Linked DNA regions of Collimonas fungivorans. The protein of the gene in region 1 interacts with the protein of each later gene in a pairwise test. Links are inferred from orthologs where the notes say so. Each region holds a gene or a part of one and is shown on either strand. Other genes may lie near its edges.

Region 1 (7,851 bases):
CGGGTAGCCGAGCGCGCGTATCCGTTCCGCGATCAGGTCCACCGCCAGCCACAGTTCGTTGTACTGGGTTTCGAACATCAGGTGCAATGTATTGAACATCGGCCCGGTGACGTTCCAGTGGAAATTATGGGTTTTCAGGTACAAGGTGTAGGTATCGGCCAGCAGCTTGCTGAGCCCGTCGGCGATTTTCTTGCGATCCTTGTCGCTGATGCCGATGTCGATGACGGCGACGCTTTTCTTTACCATTGCGCTACTCCTTCTAACAGTGATGTATGAAGACTTGCAGTTCGATTTTAAGTCAATTCGCCGCAGGCAAAGCAATGCGCGTGTTTTTCCCCGCTTAACCGGGGACGGCAGTACTGGCAGCCGGCTGCGCTCGGCGATACATGCTGACGGTCAAAGCTACCGCGGCCAGCGACGCCACGGCGGCGAACAGGAACACTTCCGGATAACCGAACTGGCCCACGATCAATCCCGCCAGCGGACCTGTGACGCCCAGCGCCAGGTCGAGGAACACCGAATAGGCGCCGAGGGCGCTGCCGCGGTTGGTGGCCGGCACCAGGTTTACCGCTTCCACACCGAGCGCGGGGAAGATCAGGGCAAAACCGAAACCGGTGAGCGACGCGCCGACCAGCGCCAGCGCAGGTGAGCTGGCCTGCCACAACAGCAACAGGCCAAGCGCTTCGACCGAAAAACAGACGATCGCCACCCGGAAACCGCCGAAGCGCGAGATGGTGCTGGCGAACAGCAGGCGCGCGCCGACAAAGAAGGTTCCGAACAAGGTCAGGGAAAATGCCGCATTGGGCCATTGGTGGCTGGCGTAAAACAAGGTGATGAAAGTGGCGATGGAACCGAAGCCGATCGAGCCCAGGGCCAGGCCCATGCCATGTGGAAATACTTTGCGCAATACGTGCTGGAACGGCAAGTGTTCGCCGCGCACCACGGCTGTCGCCGCTTTCAGGCGCGCCAGCAGGAAACCGCCCAGCGACAGCACGGTCACCGTGGCGCCTACCGCCGCCAGGCCCCAGGCATGGTGGATCACCACGCCCAGCGGCGCACCGATAGCCAGTGCGCCATAAGTGGCGATGCCGTTCCAGGAAATCATGCGCGCAGTGTGCTGGGCGCCGACCCGGCCAATGCCCCAGGTAATCGCGCCGGTGCCGACCATGCTCTCGCCGCAGCCGAGCACCAGCCGGCCGATCAGCAGGATGGCCAGGCTCAGCGCCGGCATGTGCGGAAAGAACCCCGCCGCCAGCAGGAACACGCCGCTGATGCTGCAGCCGGCCAGGCCGCGCAGGACGGCGGTCTTGGGGCCGACCGAATCGGCCATGCGGCCGGCGAACGGCCGGCTCAGCAGGGTCGCCAGGTATTGCATGCTGATCGCCAGGCCGGCCAGCACCGAGCTGTAGCCGAGGTCGGTATGGACGTAGCCGGGCAGCACCGCCAGCGGTATGCCGATTGCCAGATAGCAAATGAATGTAAAAAATGCAGTAGAAACGATGTGGAACGTGACGGCGGTCCCGGACGGCGGCTGGCTGGCGCGGTCGAGACTAACTTCTTCGGGCATGGTGGACGACGACTTGGTTGTTGGGTTGATTAGGTGAATTGCTGAGAAGAGGATTGATGCGTTGCAGTATTTTACTCTCCTGGCCCCGATGCTGCTGGCGCTTGCCATTGGCGCGATGACAGCATGGTGCTGCCGGTCGCGATCATTGCGTCATCGTTGCATCGGGCAACTGCCGGCGCAGCTTATAATGGCGGCATGCAAAATCTTCTTCATAACCTCAATCCAGAACAGCTCGCGGCGGTCACCTTGCCGGCGCAATCCGCACTCATCCTGGCCGGCGCCGGTTCCGGCAAGACGCGGGTGCTGACCACCCGCATCGCCTGGCTGATCCAGACCGGCCAGGTATCGCCGTCCGGCGTGCTGGCGGTGACCTTCACCAACAAGGCGTCGAAGGAAATGATGACGCGCTTGTCGGCGATGTTGCCGATCAATACACGCGGCATGTGGATAGGGACTTTCCATGGCTTGTGCAACCGCCTGTTGCGCGCCCATTACCGCGACGCCGCTTTGCCGCAGACTTTCCAGATCCTGGATTCGCAGGACCAGCTGTCGGCCATCAAGCGTTTGCTGAAATCGCTCAATGTCGACGATGAAAAATACCCGCCGCGCAACCTGATGTACTTCATCAACGGCGCCAAGGACCAGGGCTTGCGCGCCAACGAAGTCGAGGCGAACGACGATTACAACCGCAAGTTCGTCGAGCTGTACGACCTGTACGACCAGCAATGCCAGCGCGAAGGCGTGGTCGATTTCGCCGAGCTGCTGCTGCGCACCTATGAACTGCTGAGCCGCAACCAGCCACTGCGTGAGCACTACCAGTCGCGCTTCAAGCACATCCTGGTGGACGAGTTCCAGGACACCAACGACCTGCAATACAAATGGCTCAAGCTGATGGCGGGCCAGCGCGGCGCGGTGTTTGCGGTGGGCGACGACGACCAGAGCATCTATGCTTTCCGCGGCGCCAACGTCGGCAACATGAGCGCGTTCGAGCATGAGTTCCGGGTCGAGAACCTGATCAAGCTGGAGCAGAATTACCGTTCCCACGGCCATATCCTGGACAGCGCCAACACGCTGATCGCCAACAACAGCAAGCGCCTCGGCAAGAACCTGCGCACCGACGCTGGCCATGGCGAACCGGTGCGGATCTATGAAGCCACCAGCGACCTGCAGGAAGCGCAGTGGATCGTCGAAGAAACCAAGAGCCTGATCAACGACGGCGCCAGCCGCAGCGAAATCGCCGTGCTGTACCGCTCGAATGCGCAGTCGCGGGTGATCGAACACGCCCTGGTGGCGTCGGGCATCCCTTACCGGGTGTACGGCGGCCAGCGTTATTTCGAACGGGCCGAGGTCAAGCATGCAATCGCCTACCTGCAGCTGATGGACAATCCGCACAACGATTCGGCCTTCCTGCGCGTGGTGAATTTCCCGGCGCGCGGCATCGGCGCGCGCTCGCTGGAGCAGTTGCAGGATGCTGCCAAGCAGTACGGCATCTCCTTGTACGCAGCGGTGCCGTATGTGGCCGGAAAGGCCGGCGCCACGCTCGGTTCCTTCCTCAAGCTGATCGAAGGCGGACGCTTTGAAACCCAGCATCTGCCGCTGCCGGAAATGGTGCAGGTAGTGCTCGACCTGAGCGGCCTGATGCAGCATTACCAGAATGAAAAAGAAGGCGCCGACCGCATCGAGAATCTGGAGCAGCTGGTGAATGCTGCGACCCTATTTGTTTCGGAAGAAGGATTCGGCATCGATGCGCCGGCCTTGTTGGGCCCCAAGGCGCAGGCGGTGTCAGGCGCCGCCATCACCACCGCCGACGGCATCGAGGTGTTCGATGCCGATGCGCCGCTGTCCGCAGTGATGTCGCCTTTGTCTGCCTTCCTCTCGCACGCATCGCTGGAGGCTGGCAACAACCAGGCCCAGGCCGGCGAGGAAGCATTGCAGTTGATGACGGTGCATTCGGCCAAAGGCCTGGAGTTCGACGCGGTATTCATTACCGGCCTGGAAGAGGGGTTGTTCCCGCACGAGAATTCGCAGAAAGAGGACGCCGGCGTGGAAGAAGAGCGGCGCTTGATGTATGTCGCCATCACGCGTGCGAAAAAGCGGCTGTACATGAGTTTTTCGCAAACCCGGATGCTGCATGGTCAGACCCGTTACAACATGCGCTCGCGCTTCTTTGACGAGTTGCCGGAAGATGCGCTGAAGTGGCTGTCGCCCAAGGTGCAGCAGCATAGCTGGTTCGCCAATGCCAAATCGGCCTGGGACGAGGCGCCCGAGAAGGCTGCCAACAGCATCTCCAAGAACTTCGGCCGGCGCGATATCGGCTGGCGCATTGGCGAGAACGTGGCGCACCTGAAGTTCGGCGAGGGCGTGATCGTGAATATCGAAGGCAGCGGCGGCAACGCCCGCGCCCATATCAATTTCGGCAAGCACGGCATGAAGCTGCTGGACCTGAGCGTGGCGAAGCTGGAGAAGGTTGCGTAGGGCGCGCAGCTGTGCCTACGCGTGACCTCGAATTCATCATCATGCTGGTATCGGCGGTAACGCGTAGGCAAAAAAAATCTTGCCCACCCTGCGTTCATTCTTGTGTGGGGTATTCCGCAGGCGGCGGCACGTCCGCTTCGGGTTTGCCGAAGATGTGGGTATAAGTAGGATAGAAAGAGCAATACATCACCACTGTCAGGGCGATCGACAGCGGCAGCAGGATCATGATCGTGACCGCCTGGTTGCCGACCAGCACCGCGATCAATACGCTGACGATCGCCGGCAGTACAACGCCGATGCCGGCCCAGGCCAGTCCATATACGGTGAAGGCCTTGATTTCGCGCGACACCGCAAAGAAGCTGTAGAAAATGGCTTTCGATACGCTCATGTTTTTCCACATGATGAGCGGCGCCGCATACCAGAACGCCATCGCCGCCGGCGTGTAGACCGCGGCGGAAAACAGCATCGCCAGCGACATGCTGGAATCCTGTATCTCCTTGGGATCGAGCGCAGCCTGGCCGGTGATCGTCAGCCAGAACACGCCGCCGTCGATCAGGGAGGAGGCGGCCAGGGCGATGACCGCCGCCACCAGGTACAGGGCGCCCAGGATCAGCAGGTTTTTCAGCGCAGGCGAACGGAAGCTGATCAGCAGCAGGTTGGGATAGACGCGCTTGCCCTGTTCGATCATCAGGCAGGCCTGCATGAAGGACATGGCAAATACCGGAACCAGCATCAGCGGCAGCAATTGCCCAAGCAGCGGCACGAAACTGAGCAGCAGCATCAGGAACATGTAAGCCAGGAATAGAGTGGATATTTCGGCAGGCTGTTTGCGGAACAGCGCAAACCCCTCCTTGATCCATATCCATCCGGTTTTTGCAGGCAGTTTTTCCATTGTTTCAATCAAGAATTTTGCTTAATACAGGAACGGAGCCGGGTGGGCTACGCGTTCCCGAAGAATCCGTTCGAAATGGCCGGGGTCGTGCGGCGTCAGCATTTCTGCTTCGCGCGGCAAATAAAAATCGTAAAGCCGCGACAGCCAGAAGCGCAGGGCGCCGGCGCGCAGCATCGGCTGCCAGGCGCTTTGTTCGTCAGCGCTGAACGGCCGCACCGCATGATAAGCATCGAGCATAGCTCTCACCCGGCTGTCGTCAAGCTTGCCGCTGGCGAGATCTATGCACCAGTCGTTGACTGTGACCGCGAGGTCAAACAGCCAGGTGTCGCAGCCGGCGAAATAGAAATCGAAAAACCCTGTCAGCCGCTCGCCGTCGAACATCACGTTGTTGCGGAACAGGTCGGCATGCACCGGTCCGCTCGGCAACCGATTATACGTTTGCGAGGCGGCGAAGCTTTCCTGGAACGCCATTTCCTCGCGTAGCAGCTGTTGCCCTTGTTCCGGCAGGTAGGGCAGTACCACCGGCGTGGTTTCGCGCCACCAGGAAAGGCCGCGCAAATTCGGCTGGCGAATCGAGAAATCCTGCGCCGCCAGGTGCATCTTTGCCAGCATCGCGCCCACCGCTGCGCAATGCACCGGCGCCGGCGCCAGCTGGCAATCGCCTTCCAGCTTGGTGACGATGGCGGCCGGCTTGCCATGCAGCGGATTGATGATCTGGCCCTGCAGGTTGGCGATAGGCTCGGGCACCAGCACGCCGCGCTGCGCCAGGTGGCGCATCAGTTCCAGGTAGAACGGCAACTGTTCGAAACTGAGGTTTTCAAAGACCGTCAGCACATACTCGCCGCGCTCGGTGTCGATGAAAAAATTGCTGTTTTCGATGCCGGACGAGATGCCCCTGATCGCCAGTGCCTTGCCTAAGGAAAAGGGAGGGATCCACTGCGTGAGATCGTCCAGCGTGACGGGGGTAAATACTGCCATGGGGAAAATCGGAAAAGGACAAGATTCGGACAAGGTTCAGGCCGGGTTGGAATGAATATGCGGCAAATGCGCAGAGGTTTTCCGCGCATCAGCCGCATGGCTGCTGATGAATCGCCAGGTTAGTTCTTGGACGGCTCCACTGTCGGCGGCGGCAATCCGGCATCGCTGTCGCTCTGCACTGCTTCGCCGGGCTTGCGGGCTTTCTGGCCCAGGTCGAATTCCTTGATTTGCCATTGCGCGCCGCGCGGGATCGAATCGCCAGGCTGCAGCGTGCCGGCTTGCGATCCCGGCTTCACGTAATACGTGCTGCCGCCGCTCTCGACCTTGACTTCGGTAACCCGGCCTTGCTCGCGCTTTTGCGAGATTCCGGCTGGTTCGTCGCCCGGTTTGCGGATAGTGACAGCCGGCGCTTCGCCTTCTTCCAGCTTTTGCAGCTCAGGCGGTGGCGGCGCTGCATTCCTGGACGGTTGCGGCGCTTGTTGCGCATTTACCAACAATGGTGTTGCGAGCGAGACAATACCTGCTGCCAGCAGCTGCCAGACTTGTGATTTATTCATGAGAATTTGGCTACCTTGATTAAAACAAGATGGAAGTCTTCATTGTAACAAACCGCCAGCCCCTATAGGCGATAAGGGGCCGGGAATCTGTCGGAAACAGGCTCTCAGGCGACGCCGCGGCTTACAGCAGCACGCTGGCATGGCGGTCGGATTCCGCCATGACGGTTTCACCCGCCTCGTAGAATTTCACCACGGCGGCGAGAATCTCGGCCGGATCGTCCAGCACCTGGATCAGGTCCATGTCCTTGGCTGCGATCATGCCGTCGCCCACCAGCTGGCTGCGGAACCAGTCCAGCAGCCCGCTCCAGAAGCTGCTGCCGACCAGGATGATCGGGATGTGGCGGCATTTGCCGGTCTGGATCAGCGTCAGCACCTCGGTCAGCTCATCCAGCGTGCCGAAACCGCCGGGCAGCACGATGTAGGCGTCGGCGTAACGTACGAAGGCGACCTTGCGGGCGAAGAAATGACGGAAACTGAGCGAGATGTCCTGCCATTTATTCCCGCTCTGCTCGTGCGGCAGTTCGATATTCAGGCCGACCGACGGCGACTTGCCCTCGAACGCGCCCTTGTTGGCCGCTTCCATCAAACCTGGACCGCCGCCCGAAATCACGGCAAAACCTTCGTCGGAAAAGCGTCGTGCGATATCCTTGCACAAGGGATAATAAGGATTGTCCTCCTTGATGCGGGCCGAGCCGAAGATCGACACTGCCGGATGCAACTCGGAAAGGCGTTCGGTCGACTCGATAAATTCTGCCATAATCGTGAACATATGCCACGATTCGCGCGCCTTCTTGGAAGTTGCGCGTTCGATGTCCGTCACTTGCCGCAAACGCGGCACATTTTTTCCGTTCAATTCCATATGCAAAAAACCCTGCTGTTAGTTGATGGTTCCAGTTATCTTTACCGGGCCTTCCATGCCTTGCCCGATATGCGCAATGCTGCCAATGAACCGACCGGCGCGATGTATGGGATCATCAATATGTTGCGCCGCTTGCGCCTCGATTACCCCTCAGCTTACCTCGCCTGCGTGTTCGATGCAAAAGGTAAAACTTTCCGCGACGACATGTACGCCGACTATAAGGCAACCCGGGCATCGATGCCGGAAGACCTGGTTAAACAGATTACGCCTATTCACGCCGCCGTGCGCGCCATGGGCTGGCCGATCCTGATGGTCGAAGGCGTGGAAGCCGACGATGTGATCGGCACCCTGACCGTGCAGGCCGTGACGCACGGCATGCAGGCCATCGTCTCGACCGGCGACAAAGACCTGGCGCAGCTGGTCAACGATGATGTGACCCTGATCAACACCATGAGCAACGAAACGCTGGACCGCGCCGGCGTGATCGCCAAGTTCGGCGTACCGCCTGAGCGCATCGTCGATT
Region 2 (7,870 bases), 3.5 Mb from region 1 along the record:
GCTTACGTGCGTATCCTGAACACGTTGCTGCGCGACCCGAGCCTGGGCCAGCGCGTAGTGCCTATCATGGTCGACGAGTCGCGCACTTTCGGCATGGAAGGCCTGTTCCGCCAGATCGGCATTTTCAGCCAGGTCGGCCAGCTGTACGAGCCGGTCGATAAAGACCAGGTGATGTACTACCGTGAAGACAAGGCTGGCCAGATCCTGCAGGAAGGCATCAACGAAGCCGGCGGCATGAGTTCGTGGATTGCCGCCGCAACCTCGTATTCGACCAACAACCGGGTCATGATCCCGTTCTACACCTACTACTCGATGTTCGGCCTGCAGCGTATCGGCGACCTGGCGTGGGCAGCCGGCGACATGCGCGCCCGCGGCTTCCTGCTGGGCGGCACTGCCGGCCGCACGACATTGAACGGCGAAGGCCTGCAGCATGAAGACGGCCACAGCCATGTGCTGGCGTCGACCATCCCGAACTGCGTGCCTTACGATCCGACCTTCTCGCACGAAGTGGCAGTCATCATGCATGACGGCCTGCGCCGCATGGTCACCAACCAGGAAGACGTGTTCTACTACCTGACCCTGATGAACGAGAATTACAGCCATCCAGGCCTGAAGGAAGGCCAGGAAGAGGGCATCATCAAGGGCCTCTACCTGCTGCAGGAAGGCGGCAAGAAGAGCAAGCTGCGCGTGCAGCTGATGGGTTCCGGCACCATCCTGCGTGAAGTCATCGAAGGCGCGGCCTTGCTGGCCAGCGACTGGGGCGTCGATGCCGATGTCTGGTCGGCGCCGTCGTTCACCTTGCTGGCCCGCGACGGCCAGGATGTCGAACGCTGGAACATGCTGCATCCGACCGAAACGCCACGCCTGGCGCATATCACCCAGTGCCTGAAAGACACTGCCGGTCCGATCATCGTTTCCACCGACTACATGCGTACTTTCGCTGAGCAGGCGCGTGCTTTCGTTCCAGCCGGCCGCACTTACAAGGTGCTGGGCACGGATGGCTTCGGCCGTTCCGATACCCGCGCCAAGCTGCGTGAATTCTTTGAGGTCAACCGTTATTATGTGGCGGTGGCGGCATTGAAGGCGCTGGCTGACGAAGGCAAGATCAAAGCCTCGGTTGTCGCCGATGCGATTACCAAGTATGGTATCAATCCGGAGAAACCGAATCCGGTCACGCAATAAGGTACTGGTCTTGATAACTGGGCAATAAGCAGGTACTAAGACAGTATTAAAATTTCCACGGCTGTGCAGCACGGGCCTGAATTTTCTGAAAGGAAACTCAGGCCCGCGTTATACAGCGGGCAGAATGAATGGAGCTAAGCGATGAGTATGGTGGAAGTCAAAGTCCCGGATATCGGCGACGTCAGTGAAGTTGAAGTCATTGAATTGATGGTCAAGGTCGGCGACACGGTAAAGGTTGACCAGTCGCTGATCACGGTCGAATCCGACAAGGCCAGCATGGAAATCCCGTCCAGCCATGCGGGCGTGATCAAGGAATTGAAAGTCAAGCTGGGCGACAAGGTCAAGGAAGGCACTTTAGTGCTGGTGCTGGAAGCCGATGCTGGTGCAGCGGCGCCGGCCGGCGCTGCGGCCGCCGCACCAGCCGCTCCGGCTCCTGCGCCAGTCGCGGAAAGCAAGCCGGCGCCAGCCGCTCCCGCGCCGGCACCAGCGCCGATAGCAGCCCCGGCGCCAGCCGGCGGCAGCATCCCGCATGCATCGCCATCGGTGCGCAAGTTTGCGCGCGAACTGGGCGTTGACCTGGGCAAAGTGGCCGGCACCGGCATCAAGGCCCGTATCACCCACGAAGATGTGCAGAATTACGTCAAGGGCGTGATCTCGGGCGCAGCCAGCGGCAGCGCTGCTGCTTCGGGCAGCAAGGGCGGCAGCGGCGTCGGACTGGACCTGCTGGCATGGCCGTCGCTGGACTTCAGCAAGCAGGGCCCGACCGAATTGCTGCCGCTGTCGCGCATCAAGAAGCTCAGCGGTCCGAACCTGCACCGCAACTGGGTCATGATCCCGCACGTCACGCAATTTGACGAAGCCGATATCACCGAACTGGAAGAATTCCGCAAGCAAGCCAACGACAGCTTCGCCAAGGCCAAGTCGCCGGTCAAGCTGACCATGCTGGCGTTCGTGATCAAGGCCAGCGTCGCCGCGCTGAAGAAATTCCCTGCGTTCAACGCCTCGCTGGATGGCAAGGGTGAGAACCTGATCCTCAAGCAGTACTACAACATCGGTTTTGCCGCCGATACGCCGAACGGCCTGGTAGTGCCGGTGATCAAGGATGCAGATAAAAAAGGCATCAGCCAGATCGCCCAGGAAATGGGTGAATTGTCTGCCCAGGCGCGCGACGGCAAGCTGAAGCCGGCCGACATGCAAGGTGCGACTTTCACGATTTCATCGCTGGGCGGCATCGGCGGTACGGCGTTTACGCCTATCATCAATGCCCCTGAAGTCGCCATCCTGGGTTTGTCGAAAGCTTCGATGAAACCGGTCTGGGACGGCAAGCAGTTCGTGCCGCGCCTGATGATGCCGACCTCCCTGTCCTACGACCACCGCGTGGTCGACGGCGCCATGGGTGCGCGCTTCAGCGTCTACCTGGCCGAAGTGCTGGCCGACATGCGCAAGACACTGTTGTAATGTAGGGTGGGCACTCCGTGCCCACGCGCTGTAACCGTAACACGCGCATCCGCGTGGGCACGGAGTGCCCACCCTACGGGTCAATTGGCATACAGATGGAGAGCAATTATGACTACCTGCGTTGTCGTCAAAAAAAATGGGCAGATCGCGATTGCATCGGACTCGCTGGTGACTTTCGGCGATACCCGTTTGTCGCATGCTTACGAAGTCAACAACAAGATTTTCCAGATCGGTGAATCGTACATCACGCTGGCCGGCACCGCCGCCCATTTCCCCGTGATGCGCAAGCTGCTGACGGCGATGGGCGAAGAGTGCAAGCTGAATAGCCGCGACGAGGTGTTTGACACCTTTTCCAAGGTGCACACCATCCTCAAGGACCAGTATTTCCTGAACACCAAAGAGGATGAGGACGACCCTTACGAATCGTCGCAGATCACCGCCCTGGTCGCCAATCCTTACGGCATCTTCGGCGTGTATTCCTATCGCGAGGTGTTCAGCTTCGATCGTTTCTGGGGCATAGGCAGCGGCCGCAATTTTGCCCTGGGCGCGATGTATGCAGTGTATGACAAGGACGTCAGCGCGCAGCACATCGCCGAGGTAGGGATTCATGCCGGCGTTGAATTCGATAAAAGTTCTGCCATGCCCTTGCGCATCCACAGTTTTGAAATGAAATCCCCGCCTAGCGCCCCGCCTGGCGCGTAAGCGGAACAGAGCAGCGGCACACAGCACATAACAATTTTTCCTCCCGACGGAGGAGCGAGCATGGAGCAAACGCTATGAGTATGGTTGAAGTCAAGGTCCCGGATATCGGCGACGTCAAGGATGTAGAAGTCATCGAACTGATGGTCAAGGTCGGCGATACCGTCAGGGTCGACCAGTCGCTGATCACGGTCGAGTCGGACAAGGCCAGCATGGAAATTCCATCGAGCCAGGCCGGCGTCATCAAGGAAATCAAGGTCAAGGTAGGCGACAAGGTCAGCGAAGGTTCGCTGGTGCTGGTGCTGGAAGCCGCCGGCGCCGCAGCCGCCGCGCCAGCTGCAGCACCGGCGGCGCCGGCTCCGGTTGCTGCCGCAGCAGCGCCTGCAGCCGCGGCACCTGCTGCGTCGGGCGCCGCCAGCATCGTCGAGATCAAGGTGCCAGATATCGGCGATGTCAAGGATGTCGATGTCATCGAGCTGATGGTCAAGGCCGGCGACAGCGTCAAGGTCGACCAGTCGCTGATCACGGTCGAATCGGACAAGGCAAGCATGGAAATTCCTTCCAGCCACGCCGGCGTGATCAAGGAAGTCAAGGTCAAGGTGGGTGACAAGGTCAGCGAAGGTTCGCTGATACTGGTGCTGGAAACTACCGGCGCTGCCGCGCCCGCAGCGGTGCCTTCTGCTCCGGCAGCTGCTCCTGCGGCGCCTGCCGTGGCCGCTCCCGCCGCCGTCAGTTTCGCCGGCAAGGTCGATATCGAATGCGACACCATGGTGCTGGGCGCCGGTCCCGGCGGTTATACCGCGGCCTTCCGCGCCGCCGACCTCGGCCAAAGCGTGGTGATGATCGAACGTTATCCCAGCCTCGGCGGGGTTTGCCTGAACGTCGGCTGTATCCCGTCCAAGGCATTGCTGCATGCCGCCAAGGTGATTACCGAAGCGGAGGAAATGGCGCATTTCGGCGTCAAGATGTCGGCGCCGGAAATCGATATCGACGCCTTGCGCGACTGGAAGGAAAGCGTCATCAAGAAACTGACCGGCGGTTTGTCTGGCCTGTCGAAGGCGCGCAAAGTGCAGGTACTGACCGGCAAGGGCGAATTCAGCTCGGCCAACACGATCACCGTCGCCACTGCCGACGGCCCGAAAGTGGTCGGCTTCAAGAACGCGATCATCGCCGCCGGTTCATCGGTGGCCCGCATTCCTGGCTTCCCTTACGACGATCCGCGCCTGATCGATTCCACCGGCGCGCTGGAACTGCGCCAGATCCCGAAGAAGCTGCTGGTCATCGGCGGCGGCATCATCGGCCTCGAAATGGCTTGCGTCTACGACGCGCTGGGTTCGAAGGTAACCGTGGTCGAATTTGCCGACGGCCTGATTCCGGCGGCCGACCGCGACGTCGTCAAGCCGCTGCAGAAGCGCATCGAGAAACGCTACGAAGCGATTTACCTGAAAACCAAGGTAACCAAGCTGGAAGCCCTGAAAGAAGGCCTGCGCGCAACGTTTGAAGGCGCCGACAGCAGCTCTCCCGCGGCGCCGGAACCGCAACTGTACGATATGGTGCTGGTGGCCGTGGGCCGTCGTCCTAACGGCAAGGAAATCGCCGCCGAAAAGGCTGGCGTGGTCGTCAACGAACGCGGTTTCATCCCGGCCAACAAGCAGCAGCGCACCAACGTTTCGCACATCTTCGCCATCGGCGATATCTGCGGCGATCCTATGCTGGCCCATAAAGCCACCAATGAAGCCAAGGTTGCCGCCGAAGTGATCGCCGGCCACAAGGTCGAGTTCGATGCCATGACGATTCCTTCGGTGGCTTACACCGATCCGGAAATCGCATGGATGGGTCTGACCGAAACCGAAGCCAAGGCCAAGGGCATTCCTTTTGAAAAAGCCAATTTCCCGTGGGCGGCAAGCGGCCGCGCACTGGCGATGGGCCGCGACGACGGCATGACCAAGCTGTTGTGGGATCCGAGCACCAAACGCATCATCGGTGCCGGCATTGTCGGCGTGAATGCCGGCGAGCTGCTGGCGGAAACTGTGCTGGCGATGGAAATGGGGGCCGACCTGGAAGACCTGGCGCTGACCATCCATGCCCATCCGACCTTGTCGGAGACGCCGATGTTTGCGGCCGAGATGGGGCTGGGTACGATTACCGACCTGTTCATTCCAAAGAAAAAATAAGCAGGTGGTAGGGTGGGCACTCCGTGCCCACGCGGATCGCAAATTTTGCCGGTGTCGCCTATCTCCATTCAGAGTGGGCAGGAAAACCTGCCCACCCTACAAAAAAACGCCGCGCCGATTTGCATCGGAGCGGCGTTTTTATTATTGCGTGTCAGACGGCGGCAAACAGCCGCGGTAGTTAGTCGAAGTATCTGCGGACCGCTTCAAAGCGCGCCGCATAATAACTGTTGTCGAGACGGTCGATGCGCACCTTGCCGTTGGTCGACGGTGCATTGATGAAGCGGCCATCGCCGATATAGATGCCAACATGCGAAAATGCGCGATGCATGGTGTTGAAGAACACCAGGTCGCCCGGCCGCAGTTCGGCCTTGGTGATGGAGCGGCCCTGGCGCGCTATGTCGGCCGCGCTGCCGGTGACCTTGAGGCCGGCCGCCTGGCGGTAGACATAACTGACCATGCCGCTGCAATCGAGCCCGGCTTCCGGATTCTTGCCGCCGAAGCGGTAGTTGGTGTCGATCAGGCCCAGCGAGTAGATGACGATATTGTTGCCCTTGTCGCTGATCGGCGTGTTGTCCTCAGAGCCGGGGCGGACCGAACCGGTGCCGCCGCAGGCTGCCAGCAACAAAGCCAGGCAACAGATAAAGAGATTTCTGATCGTCATCAAGCACTCACCTTTATTCAATCTTGTTTCTTGATCTGGCTGATCACGTCCGACAGCATCGCAATCATCTGGTCGATTTCCGCAATCGTCACATTCAGCGAAGGCATGAAACGCAGCAGGTTCGGCCGCGGCGAATTCAGCAACAGCCCGACTGGATTCAGGTCGCGCGCGATATCGACAATCTGCGGGCCGATGTCGCTGCCCAGTTTCAGCGCCCGCAGCAAGCCTTCGCCACGTTCGCCTTCGAGCCCGTGTTTCGCGGTAAGTTTCAACAATTCGCTGCTCAGGTAGGCGCCCTTGTCTTTCACTGACTGCAGGAACCCCGGTTCCAGCAAGGTCTTGATCACTGCAACGCCGACCGCCGTCATCAAAGGATTGCCGTTGTAAGTGCCGCCCTGGTCGCCGGCCTCGAAGCAGGCGATCTCTTCGCGCGCCAGCAGGGCCGCCAGCGGCACCCCGCCGCCTATGCCTTTGCCGAGGGTCATGATATCCGGCGTGATGCCCGACAGCTGGTAAGCGAACAGTTCGCCGGTGCGGCCCATGCCGGATTGCACTTCATCGACGATCAGCAGGATGCCGCGCTTCTTGGTCAGTTCGCGCAAGCCTTGCATGAATTCTCGGCTGGCCGGAATCACGCCGCTTTCACCTTGCACCGGCTCCAGCATGACCGCCACGGTCTTGTCGTTGATCAGGCTCTCGACGCTGGCCAGGTCGTTCAGCTCGGCTTTCGGGAAGCCCGGCACTTGCGGCGCAAAAATGGTGTCCCAGCCAGGTTTGCCGCTGGCCGACATGGTCGCCAGCGTGCGGCCGTGGAAGCTGTGGTTGAAAGTGATGATCTCGAAGCGGTGCTGCCCCGCCTGGTTCGGATTCTTCTTGCCCCACTTGCGCGCCAGCTTGATCGCGCCTTCGTTGGCTTCGGCGCCGCTGTTGGTGAAGAACACGCGGTCGAAACAGGAGTTGGCGGTCAGCAGGCCGGCCAGTTCGATCGAGGGTGCGTTGTAGAAAGCCGGCGAAGGATTGAGGATCTTCTTGGACTGGGCCAGCAGCGCATCCTGGATGCATTGCGGCGAATGGCCCAGGGCGTTGACGGCCCAGCCCTGCAAATAATCCAGGTAGCGCTTGCCGGTGTGATCCGTCATCCACATGCCGTCGCCTTCGGTAAACACCAGGGGCGGGCGGTTGGTGATGAACATCAGGTCGTTAACCGGGTATTCGCTGAATTCCACGCCATGTGCCATATGAGTACTCCTATCCTAAATAAGGGCAAAAAAAAACCACAGGCAGCGCCTGTGGCTTCGTGATCAATCGACGGTCACGCGCACGGCTTACCTGGCTGAGGTAATGGGTTACGGCGTCGCAACAATGTCCGGATCATGTTCATGACGCAAATATTAGGACTTTTTGTGTGGTGCGTCAAAAAAAATTTGCGCGGCTGTGGCCGGCCTTGCAGAGGGAGGGTTCGTCATCTGGCTGCGGCTGGCGAAATGATTAAAATAGTTCTCAAAAGGCAATTAAATCTGATATCTTTCATAATCATGCTTTTAAGCAATTCGATGCCGTAATGCTTGATGCCGAGACGGCAGGCGAAATCGCTACCGTTCTGACCACGCCCGAGGAGGTGCATTGTGTCATTTCCCCCTAGCAAATCATTTAAGCCGTCGCAACCGCTGGTAATGCATCACCTCATGCTGCTGCA

Evidence for each region.
Region 2: the proteins of CFter6_RS04595 (region 1) and lpdA interact in binary tests that used the Escherichia coli proteins (3 or more experiments, as listed by UniProt). The link is inferred for Collimonas fungivorans from one-to-one orthologs.

What each region holds. Positions count from the first base shown.
Region 1 is NZ_CP013232.1:1,059,133-1,066,983, forward strand. Bases 1,423-4,402 are described here. They hold CFter6_RS04595 (UvrD-helicase domain-containing protein), read left to right. Parts: upstream 1,423-1,762; coding sequence 1,763-4,042; downstream 4,043-4,402. Other genes in these bases: CFter6_RS04590 (MFS transporter), read right to left, coding at 1,423-1,567; CFter6_RS04600 (BPSS1780 family membrane protein), read right to left, coding at 4,137-4,402. Outside these bases: CFter6_RS04585 (Dps family protein), read right to left, coding at 1-246; more of CFter6_RS04590, read right to left, coding at 341-1,422; more of CFter6_RS04600, read right to left, coding at 4,403-4,934; CFter6_RS04605 (homoserine kinase), read right to left, coding at 4,956-5,912; CFter6_RS04610 (hypothetical protein), read right to left, coding at 6,032-6,469; CFter6_RS04615 (LOG family protein), read right to left, coding at 6,591-7,328; polA (DNA polymerase I), read left to right, coding at 7,329-7,851. UniProt on the Escherichia coli protein: A helicase with DNA-dependent ATPase activity. Unwinds DNA duplexes with 3'-5' polarity. Translocates on single-stranded DNA with 3'-5' polarity. Initiates unwinding more efficiently from a nicked substrate than double-stranded DNA.
Region 2 is NZ_CP013232.1:4,578,124-4,585,993, reverse strand. What follows is about bases 2,966-5,964. They hold lpdA (dihydrolipoyl dehydrogenase), read left to right. Parts: upstream 2,966-3,416; coding sequence 3,417-5,513; downstream 5,514-5,964. Other genes in these bases: CFter6_RS20095 (C40 family peptidase), read right to left, coding at 5,692-5,964; CFter6_RS20105 (Ntn hydrolase family protein), read left to right, coding at 2,966-3,342. Outside these bases: aceF (dihydrolipoyllysine-residue acetyltransferase), read left to right, coding at 1,324-2,640; more of CFter6_RS20105, read left to right, coding at 2,749-2,965; more of CFter6_RS20095, read right to left, coding at 5,965-6,174; CFter6_RS20090 (acetylornithine transaminase), read right to left, coding at 6,192-7,400; CFter6_RS20085 (hypothetical protein), read left to right, coding at 7,848-7,870. UniProt on the Escherichia coli protein: Lipoamide dehydrogenase is a component of the glycine cleavage system as well as of the alpha-ketoacid dehydrogenase complexes.